Regions from separate parts of the Sphingomonas sp. Leaf257 genome, predicted to be linked through region 1. Evidence: predicted binding sites of a transcription regulator. Region 1 holds the regulator's gene; each other region holds the start of a gene.

Region 1 (4,914 bases):
CGAAGCGCTGATGCGCCAGCATGACGTCGAGGCGGCAACCCGCGCGCTGATCGGATGACCGGCCTCACCCATCTCGACGAAGAAGGCTCGGCGCGCATGGTCGATGTCGGGGCCAAGGCGGTCACGGCCCGAGAGGCGGTGGCGCAAGGCCGCATCACCATGACTCGAGACGCCGCCGCCGCGATCCGCGCGGGCAGCGTTCAGAAGGGCGATGTGCTGGCGGTCGCGCGGGTGGCGGGCATCATGGCCGCCAAGAAGACCAGCGACCTCATTCCGCTCTGCCACCCCCTGCCTCTGAGCAAGGTAGAGATCGATCTGGTTCTGGACGAGGGAGGCGTGACCGCCACCGCCACCGCTGCCATGGCGGGCCAGACCGGTGTCGAGATGGAAGCCCTGACCGCCGTGTCGGTGACGCTGTTGACCGTGTACGACATGGCAAAGGCCCTCGATAAGCGCATGACGATCGGTGATATTCGCCTGATCGCCAAGACCGGCGGCAAGTCCGGCGACTGGAACGCCTAACGCCTCCGATCGCAGGGGAACGGACGCTGCGGAAAAGCGTCCTTGGGCCAAAAGGAGCGACCGTCATTCTTCTCCCCGTCCCCGAAGCCCAGGCCCGATTGCTCGCCCTGGCCAGCGAACGCTCCATCGTCGAACTGCCGTTGCGCCAAGCTGCCGGACGCTGGGCCGCGCGTGACGTGACCGCGCGGCGGACCCAGCCTGCGCACGACCTGTCGGCGATGGACGGCTACGCCATCCGCTTTCAGGACATGCCGGGGCCATGGACCGTCATCGGTGAAAGCGCGGCGGGACGGCCGTTTAGCGGTTCGGTCGAGCGAGCACAGGCGACGCGTATCTTTACCGGCGCGGTGCTTCCGGAAGGGACTGACACCGTTCTGATCCAGGAGGAAGCGGCGCGCGACGGCGCGGTCCTGACGCTGGCAGGCGAAGGCCCCGCCCATCAGGGCCGCAATGTACGGCGGCGCGGGCTCGATTTTTCCGAAGGCGCAACGCTGATCGCTGCCGGGCAGCGACTGACCCCCGCGCGCATCGCGGTGGCGGCGACCGGCGGTCACGCCGTCCTGCCCGTCCGACCGACCGTTCGTGTCGCGATCGCCGCGACCGGCGACGAACTGGTCCCGCCCGGTAGCACCGATCCCGCCGCCCTGCCCGAATCGAACGGCGTCATGCTGGCGGCGATGCTGGCCGATCTGCCGGTCGAGATCATCGATCTGGGCATCCTGCCCGATGATCTCGATAAGCTCCGCGACGCCTTTGCCTCGGTTGAGGCCGACCTGCTGGTGACGACCGGCGGCGCCTCGGTCGGCGATCATGATCTGGTCCAACCCGCGCTCAAGGCGGCGGGCGGGAGCGTCGATTTCTGGCGTATCGCGCTTCGCCCCGGCAAGCCGATGATGGCGGGACGGCTCGGCGAGACGGTGGTGCTCAGCCTGCCGGGCAATCCCGTCTCGGCCTTCGTCACCGCAACGCTGTTCGTGCGCCCCCTGATCGCGCATCTGGCAGGTGCGGCCGAGCCACTGCCCAGGCCCATCCCCGCCATACTGGGCGAGGATTTGCCCGCCAATGGCCCGCGCATCGACTATCTTCGCGCGGCGATGATAGACGGGCGGGTTCATGCGGCGGCCATCCAGGACAGCTCGATGCTGCTGACTTTGGCGCGTTCGACCTGCCTTATCATCCGCCCGCCACACGCTCCCCCCGCCGCGACAGGCGACTCGGCGGAAATCCTGATGCTCGCTTGACGCAAGCCAAAACGTTCCATATAAGTTCCACGTCTGTTCTGGACGGAGGATCGCGATGCTCACCGCAAAGCAGCATGAGCTTGTCTGCTTCATCAACGACCGTTTGAAGGAAACCGGCGTCTCGCCGTCTTTCGAAGAGATGAAGGAGGCGCTGGACCTCAAGTCCAAGTCGGGCGTCCACCGTCTGATCTCCGCACTGGAGGAACGCCACTTCATCCGTCGCCTGCCCAATCGCGCCCGCGCGCTGGAAGTGTTGCGGATGCCTGACCGGCCGGAAAAGACCGTGGCGGCCGAACCCGCATCCGCCAATGTCCGTGCGCCCACCCCGCGTCCGGCAGTCGAGCCTGCCAATGACGTGGTCGAAATCCCGCTCCATGGCCGGATCGCCGCCGGTTTGCCGATCGAGGCGTTCGAGGGCAGTTCGATGCTGGCCGTGCCCGCCGCATTGCTCGGCTCGGGCGAACATTATGCGCTGGAAGTATCCGGCGATTCGATGGTCGAGGCGGGTATCCTCGACGGCGACTATGCGCTGATCCGCCGTACCGATGTGGCGCGCGACGGACAGATCGTGGTCGCGCTGATCGACGATAGCGAAGCGACGCTGAAATATTTCCGGCGCGAAGGCTCGATGGTCCGCCTCGATCCCGCCAACCGCGCCTATGACCCGCAGCGCTACGCGCCCGCGCAGGTGCGGGTGCAGGGCAAGCTGTCGGGCATCCTGCGCCGCTACGAATGAGGGCGGAGCAAAGCCATCTTAGAAAGCCCTGATCCGGCTTTGGATGGCTTTGCTCACAGTCTCGGTTTGGGGCTGTCGAATGCATCGCCCTTCGTTGATAGAGGGCCTATCGCCCTCCCCTCTGTCCGGTCATCGACCATGGATGGCGATCACCGGGTTGGCGCACCACCCGCACCATGGGTGGATCGAGCCGGATGGAGACGCCGCCGGTCCGCTCCAAGACAAAGCTGTCCAATTTCAACCAGCGCGGCCGGCACGCATCGGGCAGGCGACGGTCGGCGATCATGATATCCACCCGACCGCAAAGCGCCACCAACTGCGTCCATGGCACCGGATAACCACTGCGCGTCGCCGCGATCCGCCAGCGCCGCCCGCGCTTCTCCAAAACGGTCACGCACATATCCCGCCCGCAACGCGCCGCCGGTTGATCGGCCAGCGCCAGCGGCTCGGCATCGGTGCCGCTGAGTTCGGACAGGGTGGTCCGCATATAATCCCCCGCCCGATCACGGAGCAGCGCCATGCCATGCCCCGACGCGATCCCAGCATGTCGACCGTCGCCGGTGACGATAAGGTCGGGTGCAGGCGCTGCCAACATGACCCATATACCGGCCATCAGCGCAGGCGTCCCGAGCCATCGCCACCGGGTCCGCCAAAGCGCGATCCACAATCCCCCCGCGACGGCCAGCCCGAACGCCCATCCCGACGCCACGGGCAAGGCGACCACCGATCCCGGCATGGCGGACACCGCATGCGCCAGCTTCAACAACAGGCCCAGGGCCAGTCCGAGCAACCACCAGAATGGGCCGCCCAACCCCATGGGCTCCAGCAACAATGCGATCATCTCCAGCGGCATGGCGATGAAGGTCGTCCAGGGGATCGCGACGATATTGGCCAGTGCGCCGTAAAGCCCCGCCTTGTGGAAATGATAGACGGCGATCGGCATCAGCGCCGCCTCGACCACCAGCCCGGTCAGCAGCAACGCGCCCAGATGCCGCAAGGCCGCCCAGCGCCAATCGGGATGCGGCCCTAACCATCGGCGAACCGCCGGGTGCTCATGAAGCGCGACAATGGCGGTGATCGCTGCAAAGGAGAGCTGGAAACTGGCCCCCACCAATGCCTCGGGCCGGAAGATCAGCACGATCAGCGCCCCTGCTGCGACAAGGCGCAGGGTCATCGCTTCCCGACCCATGGCCAGCGCCGCCAGGACCAGCATCGCCGCGACACAGGAGCGTATCGTCGGAACCTCCGCTCCGGTCAGCCACGTATATCCGACGGCGGCAACGGCTCCGGCCGCTGCTCCGACCAACGGCAGTCGAACCCGCAACGCCAGCCACGGCCAGAGCGCCAGCAGCCTGATCGTCAGCACCATGACGATCCCGACGACCGCCGTGATGTGAAGGCCGCTGACCGACAGGAGATGCGCCAGCCCGGCTCGCCGCATCGCCTCGGCGTCGTCCTGCGCGATCGCGCCGACATCTCCCGTCGCCAGCGCCGCCGCAATCCCGCCCGCACTGCCCGGAAGCTGGCTCGTGATCCGCTCCGACAGGCGCTGGCGCAACCCGGGACCTTGATCGGCCTGGTGCAGTATCTGTACCGGCGCGAAGCCGCGCCCCGTGGCACCGATACGCTGAAACCATGCCGCGCGCGCAAAGTCATAGCCTCCCGGCGCGACCGGCCCCGGCGGCGGCATCAGCCGCGCCCGCAATCGGACCCGTGCGCCCGGCCCCAATCCTATCGGCGCATCCTCCTGCGGCACCGATATCCGAATGCGTGGCGGCATGCTCAATATCCGCCCGCGCCCGTCCCGCGCCCGAACCGGTCGCAGCATCAGTCGGACGATCTGCCGCGCCGCCAAGGGCTCCGCCGTCTCCACCTCGGCTACCATGTCTGCCATCACCGGCCGCACCAGCACAGGTGCCCGGACCGACTCGGCACGCGCCCAGGCCAGCAGCATACCCGCCACCACCAGCATCGCGCCCAGACCGATAGCCCGCATCACCCGTCCGCCATCAGACAGGGTCGCCGCCCCCAGCCCGACGCCCCCGGCGGCCAGCATCACCGCCGCCCAAGCGCGCGGATCGGGCAGCACGAACCACGCCGCAATCCCCGCGCCCAGCATCACCGGCGTCCATAACGGGATCTGGTTCCGCTCGGCCTCTGCCCATGGCTCGGCCCAGCAAAGGCGCGGCATTTGGCGGCGCGGACGCATGGTGCTAGGGGCTGCGGCGGCTGACTGGGCCATCGAATCTTATGCTGGGAGTATGCGCGGTTGAGCGCAACACATGATATCGCCACCGGATCGACCATGAGCGGAGTCGTGACCCGTTTCGCGCCCTCGCCGACCGGATTCCTTCACATCGGCGGCGCGCGCACCGCGCTGTTCAACTGGTTGTTCGCGCGGGCGAATGGCGGCAA
Region 2 (4,914 bases), on a different contig from region 1:
TGCGTCGACACGGCGGTCACTTCCAGCTGGAGTGCGGCGCGGTCGCTCATGCTGTAGGTGCCCGACCCCGCCTGCACCGCCAGTTCGCGGACCCGTTGCAGCATGTTCGATACTTCGGTCAGCGCACCGTCGGCGGTCTGGACCAGCGAGACGCCGTCCATGGCGTTGCGGATGCCCTGCGTCATGCCGCGGATCTGCGCCGTCATGGAACTGCTGATCGCCAGCCCGGCCGCATCGTCCTTGGCCGAATTGATCCGCTGGCCCGAGGATAGCCGCGCCATGGACTGGGCCAGATCGGTATTGGCGCGCTGCGTGGCCGCCATCGCTCGAAGCGCGGCGCCGTTGGTGTTGATGACCGTCATGGTAACTCCCATCCCCTGACGAGCGCGGGAGGCCCCGCGCGCGAGAAAGATGGTTGACGAAATTAACCATGATCGAACAATCCGGGCTTTTCCCGGATATTAACGGGTGGCCGTGAGATTTTCGGGGTTCGGGACTTTCCCTCCCCCATCCCCTCCCGCCTGCGGGAGGGGCGTGCCCGGGGCGATAGCATGCGCCGCCGCGACGTTGGTCCCGAAGCTCACCCAGTATCGCTCCCCTCCCGCAGGCGGGAGGGGATGGGGGAGGGCACTTGCCCCGAACGAAACCCCCTCAGTCAGCCCCCCGAAACGGCACCAAGGTCCGATACTGCGCCAACGGCGGCGCCCCCGCGACCACCGCCCCGCGCTTCAGCATAAAGGCATGGCGGACGATCTCCGCCTGCTGCTCAAGTCCATAGCGATCGAAGCGCTGCCCCGGCTTCAGGCAATAGCTATAGCGGCAAAAGGGATGGCGTTTCAGCGGCAGGAATATGCCCCGCTGATGCTGCCAGATATTCACCCTGTGTTTGCGTGAATGCAAACTGCCAAAAGTTTGTTGATCTAGCGGAAAACGCCCAAAAGCGCCTCGTAAGAGGAGAGGGGAGGAGCGCCCGGAACGGGATAGCCTTGCCGCATGAGGAAGGCATGCCTGACGATCTCGGCTTGCTGCTCCAGCCCATAGCGATGCAGCTTCCATCCAGGCTTGAGGGTGTAGCTGTATCGGCAGAAAGGGTGGCGAGCGAGGGGAAGATAGACACCGCGTTGTGTCTGCCAAACGTGGCAGAGTTCGTGCAGAAAGAGGCCCTGACTGCCCAGCGCTTCCTTGCTGAAGTCCTCGCTCCACATGTCGCTTTCGGGGTGGAGGTGCAGATGACCGCACGGAGCCATGACGGTATGCTTGGGCTGAAAGAACGCCCACTTTTTCCGTCTTACCTCAACGCCAGCGAGGTTTACGCTGTCCCGGTACACGGACTTGGCGAGGGCAATTTCACCCGGCGTGAGTAAGCGACCTGATCCCTTCGGTGTCTCTGTCATTAAATAATCATGGGGTGGGCGTGTCAGCCCCGCAAGCGGCGTTGCAGCCGTTTCCAGGCAGTCTCGCTGGCGCCCCATTCGGGAAACGTCGGTGGTAGGTTGGCAGGCATGATATGTTTGGGACGCGCTCCGCATTTCGAGCAGCGCAGGTAGCCCGGCAGACATTCCATTGCGGTGTTCTTGCGGAAGAGAAAGCACCAACGCGCGAAGGGATCACGATGCACTACGCCCTGATGGCCGCACGAACCGCAGACTGCTCCGATATTCGCGTGATGACGGGTAAAATCAGAGAGCGTTTTAAACCGCGCGTTGCCCACATCAAAGGGGTAGGGGCAGTTGGTTTCGATCAGGCAAACGGCTGGGATTGAGCCGTTCGCATATGGTCAGCGCCAGCTCTTTGGCCGCCTGCTCGCGGATGCGTTGAACGGGAGCCGTGAGGCCTACGCGCGCCCAACCTGCGGAGGTGAGCAGCGCATCACTGATTGCGTGGGGATCGATGCGTTCCATTGCCCAATGAGAACATAGGGGGAACGATTCGGCAAGGGTCGTTTTTCTCGGTGACAAACCATTGTTTTTGGGACGTGAGGAAACTGCCTCCGAAACGGCTGGTTGTTGGCGGATGGAAAAGTCGACGACCCCTTACGCCCTCGTCGTAGACGACGATCCGATCATTCTCATGGATGCCTGTGACATCCTTGAGGAGGCTGGCTTTCGGTTCCATGAGGCCGATAATGGGGATGCCGCTGTCACGCTCCTGGACGAACATCATAGCAGCGTGATCCTGCTCTTCAGTGACGTAGAGATGCCGGGTGGTCGCAACGGCTTCGAGTTGGCCCGCCATGTCGATAAGCACTGGCCACATATTGAAATCGTGATTGCCAGCGGCAATGTAAAACCCAAGCCAGGGGACATGCCAGAGAAGGCCACGTTCATCGCCAAGCCGTTCAATGCTCGAATGGTACACGAGCATCTGAGAAAGACGCTCCCGGACGACAAAAAGCCGGAGCCGTTGAAAAAGGCAGTTTAGATATGGCGATGGCCCCGTTTCTGGGGCCATGCTGTTATGGGTAAATCTCTTCGTACAAGTCCATCAACGCTCGGCCGAGTAGATTGGCAATCGGGCAGTGAGGATCGATCTGGAGGAGCGCCACAATGTCACTGCGGTAGCGCTCCACCTTGTCTTCGCGGGTCAGTTCACTTTCCACGGAGTATGCCAAAGATGCGTTCGAGCCCTTGGCTCACACGCTTCATTGTCGCCTCATGTTCAGCCTTGGTGGCTTCATAGCGGGTGTTCATCTCCTCGACCTGCGCTTCCAGCTGACCGATGGTGTTCTCGACCAGTTCGCGTAGTACCTTGTCCGTCATGGGCGTTGTCTCCTCTTGTTTTAGTGGATTGTCGGACCATCACGGCGTGGATTGCCATGTGGGTCGAATAGGACCGGTACAAGCGCTTCGCTCGGTGACTTGCCGCGAAGAATGCGTTGCTTTAGCGTGCGCTTACAAACGCCTAGTATCTCTGACCACTCAACCAAGCTCTTTTTCGTGCCATCGACTTCTATGTACGGACTGTATCGTGTGGTAAGCGAGCCGCACTTCATCTTCGTCTTGTACTTCTTCAAGCCCCAACCCAAGTCTGCCACCTGGGCGCGAGGGCTACGTCGATTGCGCTGCTGAAGGCTGCGCGAAGTCCAAGCGATGTTACCGGGTTCATATCCCTTGTCGTTGCTCACGCGGTCCAGCGTCAGTTCGGGACTTGGCTTAGGACCGATCGCTTTCAGGAAGTTCGCAAATCCGTCTTGTCCGATGAAGGACGAGTCCACCGTGATGCCGCGACCACCATAGTCGTTATATTGGGGGTGCTTGTCGTTCGTGCAGCGGAAGATCGCATTCCTAAGAGCAGCCTTCTCAGACTTGTAATTCTGCTTTGGAAATTTGGACATCTCTCTCTCCTTCTGTTGTTACACAGATACTTATCGGAGAGGATGAAACGTAAACTGCGCACTTAACTGGCAGCGGTAGTCCGTTCTGATAGATACTGGATGAAAACATCATCCAACGGACTTGCCCTTATCAAACAGTTTGAGGGATTGCGAACACAGGCGTACATTTGCCCTGCTGGCGTTCTAACCATCGGCTACGGCTCGACTGGCGCGCATGTTAAGCGCGGCATGGTCATCACTGAGGCGCAAGCGACTGCGCTACTTGCTCAGGATGTTGTGCGGTTCGAGAAGGCAGTAAACGGGCTAGGGGTCGCGCTCACCCAGAACCAATTCGATGCGCTCGTATCGTTCGCCTTCAATGTCGGGGAAAAGGCTCTTCGCGATAGTACGCTGGCGAAGAAGCTAAAGGCAGGCGATTACAAGAGAGCGGCTGCGCAGTTTGGTGCGTGGGTCAAAGGGGGCGGAAAGACCCTGCCAGGACTAGTGCGGAGGCGGGCGGCAGAAGCTGCGCTGTTCGTGCGATGACGTACCGCAATCCCTTTGAAGCGCGCTGCGCTCGCGACCTGGGAGCCGGGTGGGAGTATGAAGCGGTTAAGCTGCCCTACATCCTAGAATGCACCTACATGCCTGATTTTATCGACCGGGAGGGTAAGCGCATCGTGGAAGCCAAGGGCCTGTTCGATGCGGGGGATCGCCGCAAGATGCTCGCCGTGAAAAAGGCCTATCCCGATTGGACGATCGAGATTTGGTTCACCAACCCGGCGAAGACGATCAGCAAGGCAAGCAAGACCACGTATCAGGAATGGTGCGCCAAGCATGGCTTCGTCGCCAAGCGGGGGCCGACTAAGTAGTGGTGTCCTAGTGTTAGGGCGTTTCCGGCGGGCTGCTCAAAACCCACTGTGATATTCGGCCCCGTGTTGCTTTGGCAGCGCGGGGCTTTTTCGCGGGTATAAGGATCGCGCGCCTACGCGCGAGGCGGGGACAGGCTACTCGTCTCGAATCAGGACGCCGCCAAAAAATCTCGACTTGCCAGCACGGCGTTTGTCGCCCATACCCCGACTCGTCTTCACAGACACATGGCTGCGAGCGGTCCTTGCTCAGGTTCGATTCCTGGGGTGCGCCACCAACGACACCAATTGCCGTTGCCCGTTAGCGCCCTGCGCTTGCGGTGTGTTTCTGTGCCCGCGCTGCGGGAGAAAGACGTACTCGGTGAAAATCGAAGATAACCGGATCAGCCATGCCGTGGGCGGGGCTTTGCCGTACAAACCATTGGGGCGTATTGCTCCTGGCGAGAGCGTGGGTCGGCCTCAGCGCGACACCGGCCATTTTCCTGCAACGGGCTCGGGTGTGTGGAGCGCGCCCTATCCGATCATGCCTTGCGGCGGCATGGTGTGGGGTATCGCAGATGGCGTTGTCCATTTCAGCCCGGTCCTGCCTAAGGGTGTCTCGGCTGATGCTGCCGCGTTCATTTACGGCATCATGTCGTGGGTCTTCTACGCGCCGGAAGGCGCAACGATCTTCTCGGTCGAGAAGACCGTAGGCGATAGCCCCTTGTCCTGGCTGAATGTATTCACCTCCAC
Region 3 (4,914 bases), 220 kb from region 1:
TCCGCAGCCCCGCCGCGCTCAAGGCCCCGCCCGCCATCCCCGCATTGCTCGATGCCGATCAGAAGTCGGGCTATATGCGCGTCTTCGCCGCGATCCGGGACAGCCGCTGGAGCGACGCGCAGCTGGAACTCGACGCGCTCAAGCCCGGTCCGCTCCACGCCATCGCGCGCGCCGAACTCTACACCGCCAAGGGTTCGCCCAAGGTCGAGGTCGAGCGGCTGGTCGCCCTGCTGAACGAAGCGCCCGAACTGCCCCAGGCCGAGCAGTTGGCCCGCCTCGCCCGCTCGCGCGGCGCGCATGACCTGCCGCCATTGCCCGAGGCGCACACGCTGATCTGGCAGGACGGCGCGCCCCGCCGCACCCGTGCAAAGAGCGTGCGCAGCGACCAGATCGCCGCCGATCTGGCCGTCAGGATGCAGCCCTTCGTCAAGGCGGACGACGGCCCCTCCGCGCGCGCGTTGCTCGAATCGACGCAAGGCCTGTCGCCCGAGGCGCTGACCGAGTGGCAGCAGAAGGTCGCCTGGATCTATTTCCTCAGCGGCGACGACGCCAATGCCCGCATGCTGGCGGCGCAGGCCGCCGAAGGATCGGGCGACTGGGCCGTACAGGGCCGCTGGACCGTCGCCCTGTCGGCATGGCGACAGAATGACTGCCAGGCCGCCGCGACCGCGTTCGAGGGTACGGCGGCGCGCGCCACCGATGTCGATCTGCGCGCCGCCGCGCTTTATTGGGCGGCGCGCGCCGACATGGTCTGCGGCCGTCCCGATAAGATCGAGGGCCGCCTGCGCTCCGCCTCGCAATTCCGCGAGAGCTTTTATGGCCAGCTCGCTCGGCAGGCGCTGGGGATGCGCGGCGATCGCGAGCCCAAGGGGCAACTGGTCGCCACCGACTGGGCCGCGCTGGATCGCCGCCCCAATATCCTGGTCGCCGCCGCGCTAGTCGAAGTCGGCGAAACCGACCTTGCCGATCAGGTCATCCGCCAGCAGGCGCGGATCGGCCAGCCGACCGAGTTCCGTAGCCTCGTCCGCCTCGCCGAGTCGCTGGACCTGCCCGCCACCACGGTCTGGCTGGCGCACAACTGTCCGGCAGGCGTGACCGCCACCGCCGAGGCGCGCTATCCGACGCCGAACTGGGCCCCCGACAGCGGTTGGCGTGTCGAAAAGGCGCTGGTCTATGCCCATACGCTTCAGGAAAGCGGCTTCCGCAACAAGGTGGTCAGCCCGACGGGCGCCTATGGCCTGATGCAGATCATGCCCGCCGCCGCGACCGATTTCGCGCGCGAGCGCGGTGTATCGATCGATCGCAGTGCGCTCACCAAGCCGTCGACCAATATGGATATCGGCCAGCGCCATTTGGAGCGCCTGCGTGACATGACCGGCGTGACCGGCGGCCTGCTGCCCAAGGTGATCGCGGCCTATAATGCCGGGCCGAAGCCGGTGGGCGAATGGAACAGCCTGGTCCACGACAATGGCGATCCGCTGCTCTATATCGAGAGCATCCCCTATTGGGAGACGCGCGGATACGTCACCATGGTCCTGCGCAACTACTGGATGTACGAGGGCCAGACCGGCAAATCGAAGTCGCCCAGCCGCGCCGCGTTGGCGCAAGGGCTGTGGCCGCGCTTCCCGGGCCTGCCGGGTGCCTCGGCGATCCGCCTGCAACGACCGAACGTCGCACAGGCGAGCGTGACGCCCAAGACGACCCTCGCACTGAATGCGACCGTCAGCCCGCAGTCGAATACGGCGATGCCTCAGGCGAACTGATCCCGGCCAGGGAACTCCCCTGGCCTTCGACTTCGCTCAGGCTGAACGGCGGATGAGGATTTTGGCTTTACCACAACCTCCGTTCACGCTGAGCGAAGTCGAAGCGCACGCAGATACAATCCTCTCGCATTATGACTGCCCCCCCAACCCCATTCAGCCTACGCAAAGTCGAAGGCTACGCCCCACCACCAAAGCCGCCCCCAAAACTCGCGCCGAGACGTTCACTCCGCCATGCCCATCGACACGACCCGCAGCTTCACTCCTGTCCGCATCGCAGTGCTGACCGTATCCGACACCCGCTCGCTGGCCGAGGACCGGTCCGGCGATACGCTGGCCGGTCTGCTCGCCGATGCGGGTCATGAACTGGCCGATCGCACCATCCTGCGCGACGATGCGGACCAGATCGTCGCCCAACTCAACCACTGGATCGACGATGCCAGCATCGACTGCGTGCTGACCACCGGCGGCACCGGAGTCACCGGCCGCGACGTCACGCCCGAAGCCGTCGAACGCGTTGCGACCAAGATGATACCCGGTTTCGGCGAACTCTTCCGCTGGCTGAGCTATCAGACCATCGGCACCTCGACCATCCAGTCCCGCGCCTGCGCCTGTGTGGCGCGCGGCACCTATATCTTCGCACTCCCCGGCTCGACGGGTGCGGTCAAGGATGCGTGGAACGGCATCTTGCGCGACCAGCTCGACAGCCGCCATCGTCCCTGCAACTTCGTCGAGCTGATGCCCCGCCTGCTGGAGCGCTGATCAGTCCGCCTGCATCGCCGCCAGTTCATGCCCGTCGACATCGCGAAAGTGAAAGCGCCGACCGCCGGGAAAAGCGAAGATCGGCACCACGATCGACCCGCCCGCCGCCTCCACGGCGGAAAGCGTCGCCTCAAGATCGTCGACCCGTATGACCGGCAGCGGGGCCTTCACCTTGTCCGATGCGGCATCGAGTCCGACATCGGTATCACCGCTCATCGTCGCGGCATAATCCGGCCCGAAGTCGGTGAAGGTCCAGCCAAACGCCTCTGCATAAAAATGCTTCGCCGCCGCCCGATCACCGACCGGCAATTCGAGATATTCCAGACGCGCCATTCGACCCTCCGTTCTTAATACGTTCCGATAATGATCGAATGGCTGCGGCGTAGCAAGCGTCCTATGCTTGCCCATTTGTTCCATTCATGTTCTATTCCCGCCATGTCGAAGATCGCGTCCCGAGGGGCCACCAACAACGCGACGAGCCGACGCTTCGCCCTGCCGGAGCGGGAGGTGGACGGCGACTGGCTCGACGCCCAGTCGCTGGTCGACGGCGCGCCGCCGCCGCTGCGAACCAGCGTCACGGTCCTGACGCCACGAACGATCCTGACACGCAACACCTCGCCCGACGTGCCGTTCAGCCAGTCGATCAACGCTTTCGCTGGCTGTGAGCATGGTTGCATCTACTGCTTTGCCCGGCCGACCCACGCCTATCACGACCTGTCGCCGGGGCTGGATTTTGAGAGCCGGTTGTTTGCCAAGCCCGATGCCGCCACTTTGCTTCGCGCCGAGTTGGCCAAGCCCGGCTACCGCGTCGCGCCGATCGCGCTAGGCACCAACACCGATCCTTATCAACCGATCGAGAGCGAATGGCGGATCACCCGATCGATCCTGGAGGTACTCGCGGAGACGGATCATCCGGTGGCGATCACGACCAAATCCGACCGCGTGGTGCGCGACGTCGATATCCTGGCCCCGATGGCGGCGAAGGGGCTGGCAACCGTCTGCCTCTCGGTCACCTCGCTCGACGCCAAGGTCGCGCGGACGGTGGAGCCGCGGGCGCCCACGCCCGAGCGACGGTTGGCGGCCGTGGCGAAGCTGGCGGCGGCGGGTATCCCCACCTATGTTTCGATCGCGCCCGTCATTCCCGCGATCACCGATCATGAGATCGAACATCTCGTCGCCCGCGCGGCGCAGGCGGGGGCGCGGCACGCCTTCTTCATCCCCATACGCCTGCCGCACGAGGTCGCCCCGCTGTTCCGCGCCTGGCTCGACACCCACTATCCCGAACGGGCGGGCAAGGTGATGGCGATCATCCGGTCCTTGCGGGGCGGGCGGGACAATGATCCCGATTTCTTCACCCGGATGAAGGGGCAAGGGCCATGGGCGGAGTTGCTCCGGGTCCGCTTTCACCGTGCCTGTAAGCTGCATGAGCTGAACCAGGATCGGCCCCGCCTCGATACCAGCCTGTTCCGTCCGCCCAGAGGCCCGCAGGGTGAGCTATTCTGAGGATCGTCCGGCCTCTCCAAGGCGTTATGCGATGGAAGGAGAGATGCCATGATGACCGATCCCGAACAGACCAGCCCGGAAAACCTGCCCAATGAGGATGAGGCCGATACCTCCGGCGGTGGCTATGGCAATCACGGTGAGGCCGGCGAAGAGGAACAGGATCGCCGCGAAGTCGGCGGCTGATATCGTCTGGGCTTAGGTCGAGAGCTGCCGCGAAGACCCGATTCCCATTGTCCACTCAGGCCACCGAAAGCCGGGGTCCAGTTACGACGCGATTGGCACAAGCTGCCCACGTTTGCACAACTGGATCTCGGCCTTCGCCTGGATGGTGGAAGACCTTCGCGATGACATAGGACCATCACCCGTTCTCGCACGAGACACGGGGTTCGCCGCTCATCGGCCGATGCGCGCGCCCTTACCCCACCAGGGCCAACCGCGCTTCGGACGACTTCATCGCCACCGCCTTCACCCCCGGCAGATCCTCGATATGGCTGGCTAGTTCGGCGTCGAGTAGGAAATTACGCCCGAGCGTCAGCAAGGTATCGCCGTCCTGCCCCTCGATCCGCGCCCGTACTTCGCCCCGGCCGTTGCGCAGCGGGTCCAACATGGCATGCAGCGCCTTGAACGCCACCTTGTCGGTCACCGTCACTTCCACCACGAACTTGGCGGTGCTGGCCAGGCCATCGAACAGCTGGACACGCTTGATGCTGACGCGCGGCGCTTCCTCGCCCGGTCGGCGATCCAGCTCGACGGTGATGAGCGCGCAATGCCCCTCCTTCGCCGCCTTTTCCAGATCGGCCGCCACCGAATCATCGAAACAGGTCGCCAGGAACTGCCCGGTCGCATCCGATAGCTGCGCCATCATGTAGCGCTTGCCGCGTGCCGAGGT

What was found. Region 1 encodes LexA, which represses DNA repair genes until DNA is damaged. Its sites were predicted from a motif close to GTTCCNCNCTTGTTCT; they were not measured.
Region 2: ASF14_RS22485 (DUF6771 family protein) is a predicted target of LexA. The motif match lies at 1,911-1,926, and genes of this name have one in related genera.
Region 3: ASF14_RS16410 (PA0069 family radical SAM protein) is a predicted target of LexA. The motif match lies at 2,933-2,948, and genes of this name have one in related genera.

What each region holds. Positions count from the first base shown of each region.
Region 1 is NZ_LMMH01000034.1:352,084-356,997, forward strand. Features, by position in the region: gene trpC (indole-3-glycerol phosphate synthase TrpC) at 1-58, shown strand, start outside; gene moaC (cyclic pyranopterin monophosphate synthase MoaC) at 55-522, shown strand; gene ASF14_RS17505 (molybdopterin molybdotransferase MoeA) at 588-1,763, shown strand; gene lexA (transcriptional repressor LexA) at 1,819-2,499, shown strand; gene ASF14_RS17515 (ComEC/Rec2 family competence protein) at 2,606-4,690, opposite strand; gene gltX (glutamate--tRNA ligase) at 4,805-4,914, shown strand, end outside.
Region 2 is NZ_LMMH01000008.1:9,770-14,683, reverse strand. Features, by position in the region: gene ASF14_RS22175 (flagellin N-terminal helical domain-containing protein) at 1-362, opposite strand, end outside; gene ASF14_RS06655 (hypothetical protein) at 652-879, opposite strand; gene ASF14_RS22170 (vgr related protein) at 921-1,394, opposite strand; gene ASF14_RS21815 (hypothetical protein) at 1,613-1,762, shown strand; gene ASF14_RS22485 (DUF6771 family protein) at 1,713-1,901, opposite strand; gene ASF14_RS06645 (response regulator) at 2,014-2,421, shown strand; gene ASF14_RS21360 (hypothetical protein) at 2,589-2,759, opposite strand; gene ASF14_RS21355 (hypothetical protein) at 2,780-3,334, opposite strand; gene ASF14_RS06640 (lysozyme) at 3,434-3,859, shown strand; gene ASF14_RS06635 (endodeoxyribonuclease) at 3,856-4,185, shown strand; gene ASF14_RS21350 (hypothetical protein) at 4,544-4,914, shown strand, end outside.
Region 3 is NZ_LMMH01000034.1:132,199-137,112, forward strand. Features, by position in the region: gene ASF14_RS16395 (lytic transglycosylase domain-containing protein) at 1-1,763, shown strand, start outside; gene moaB (molybdenum cofactor biosynthesis protein B) at 1,995-2,522, shown strand; gene ASF14_RS16405 (VOC family protein) at 2,523-2,855, opposite strand; gene ASF14_RS16410 (PA0069 family radical SAM protein) at 2,958-4,025, shown strand; gene ASF14_RS22435 (hypothetical protein) at 4,074-4,208, shown strand; gene dnaE (DNA polymerase III subunit alpha) at 4,441-4,914, opposite strand, start outside.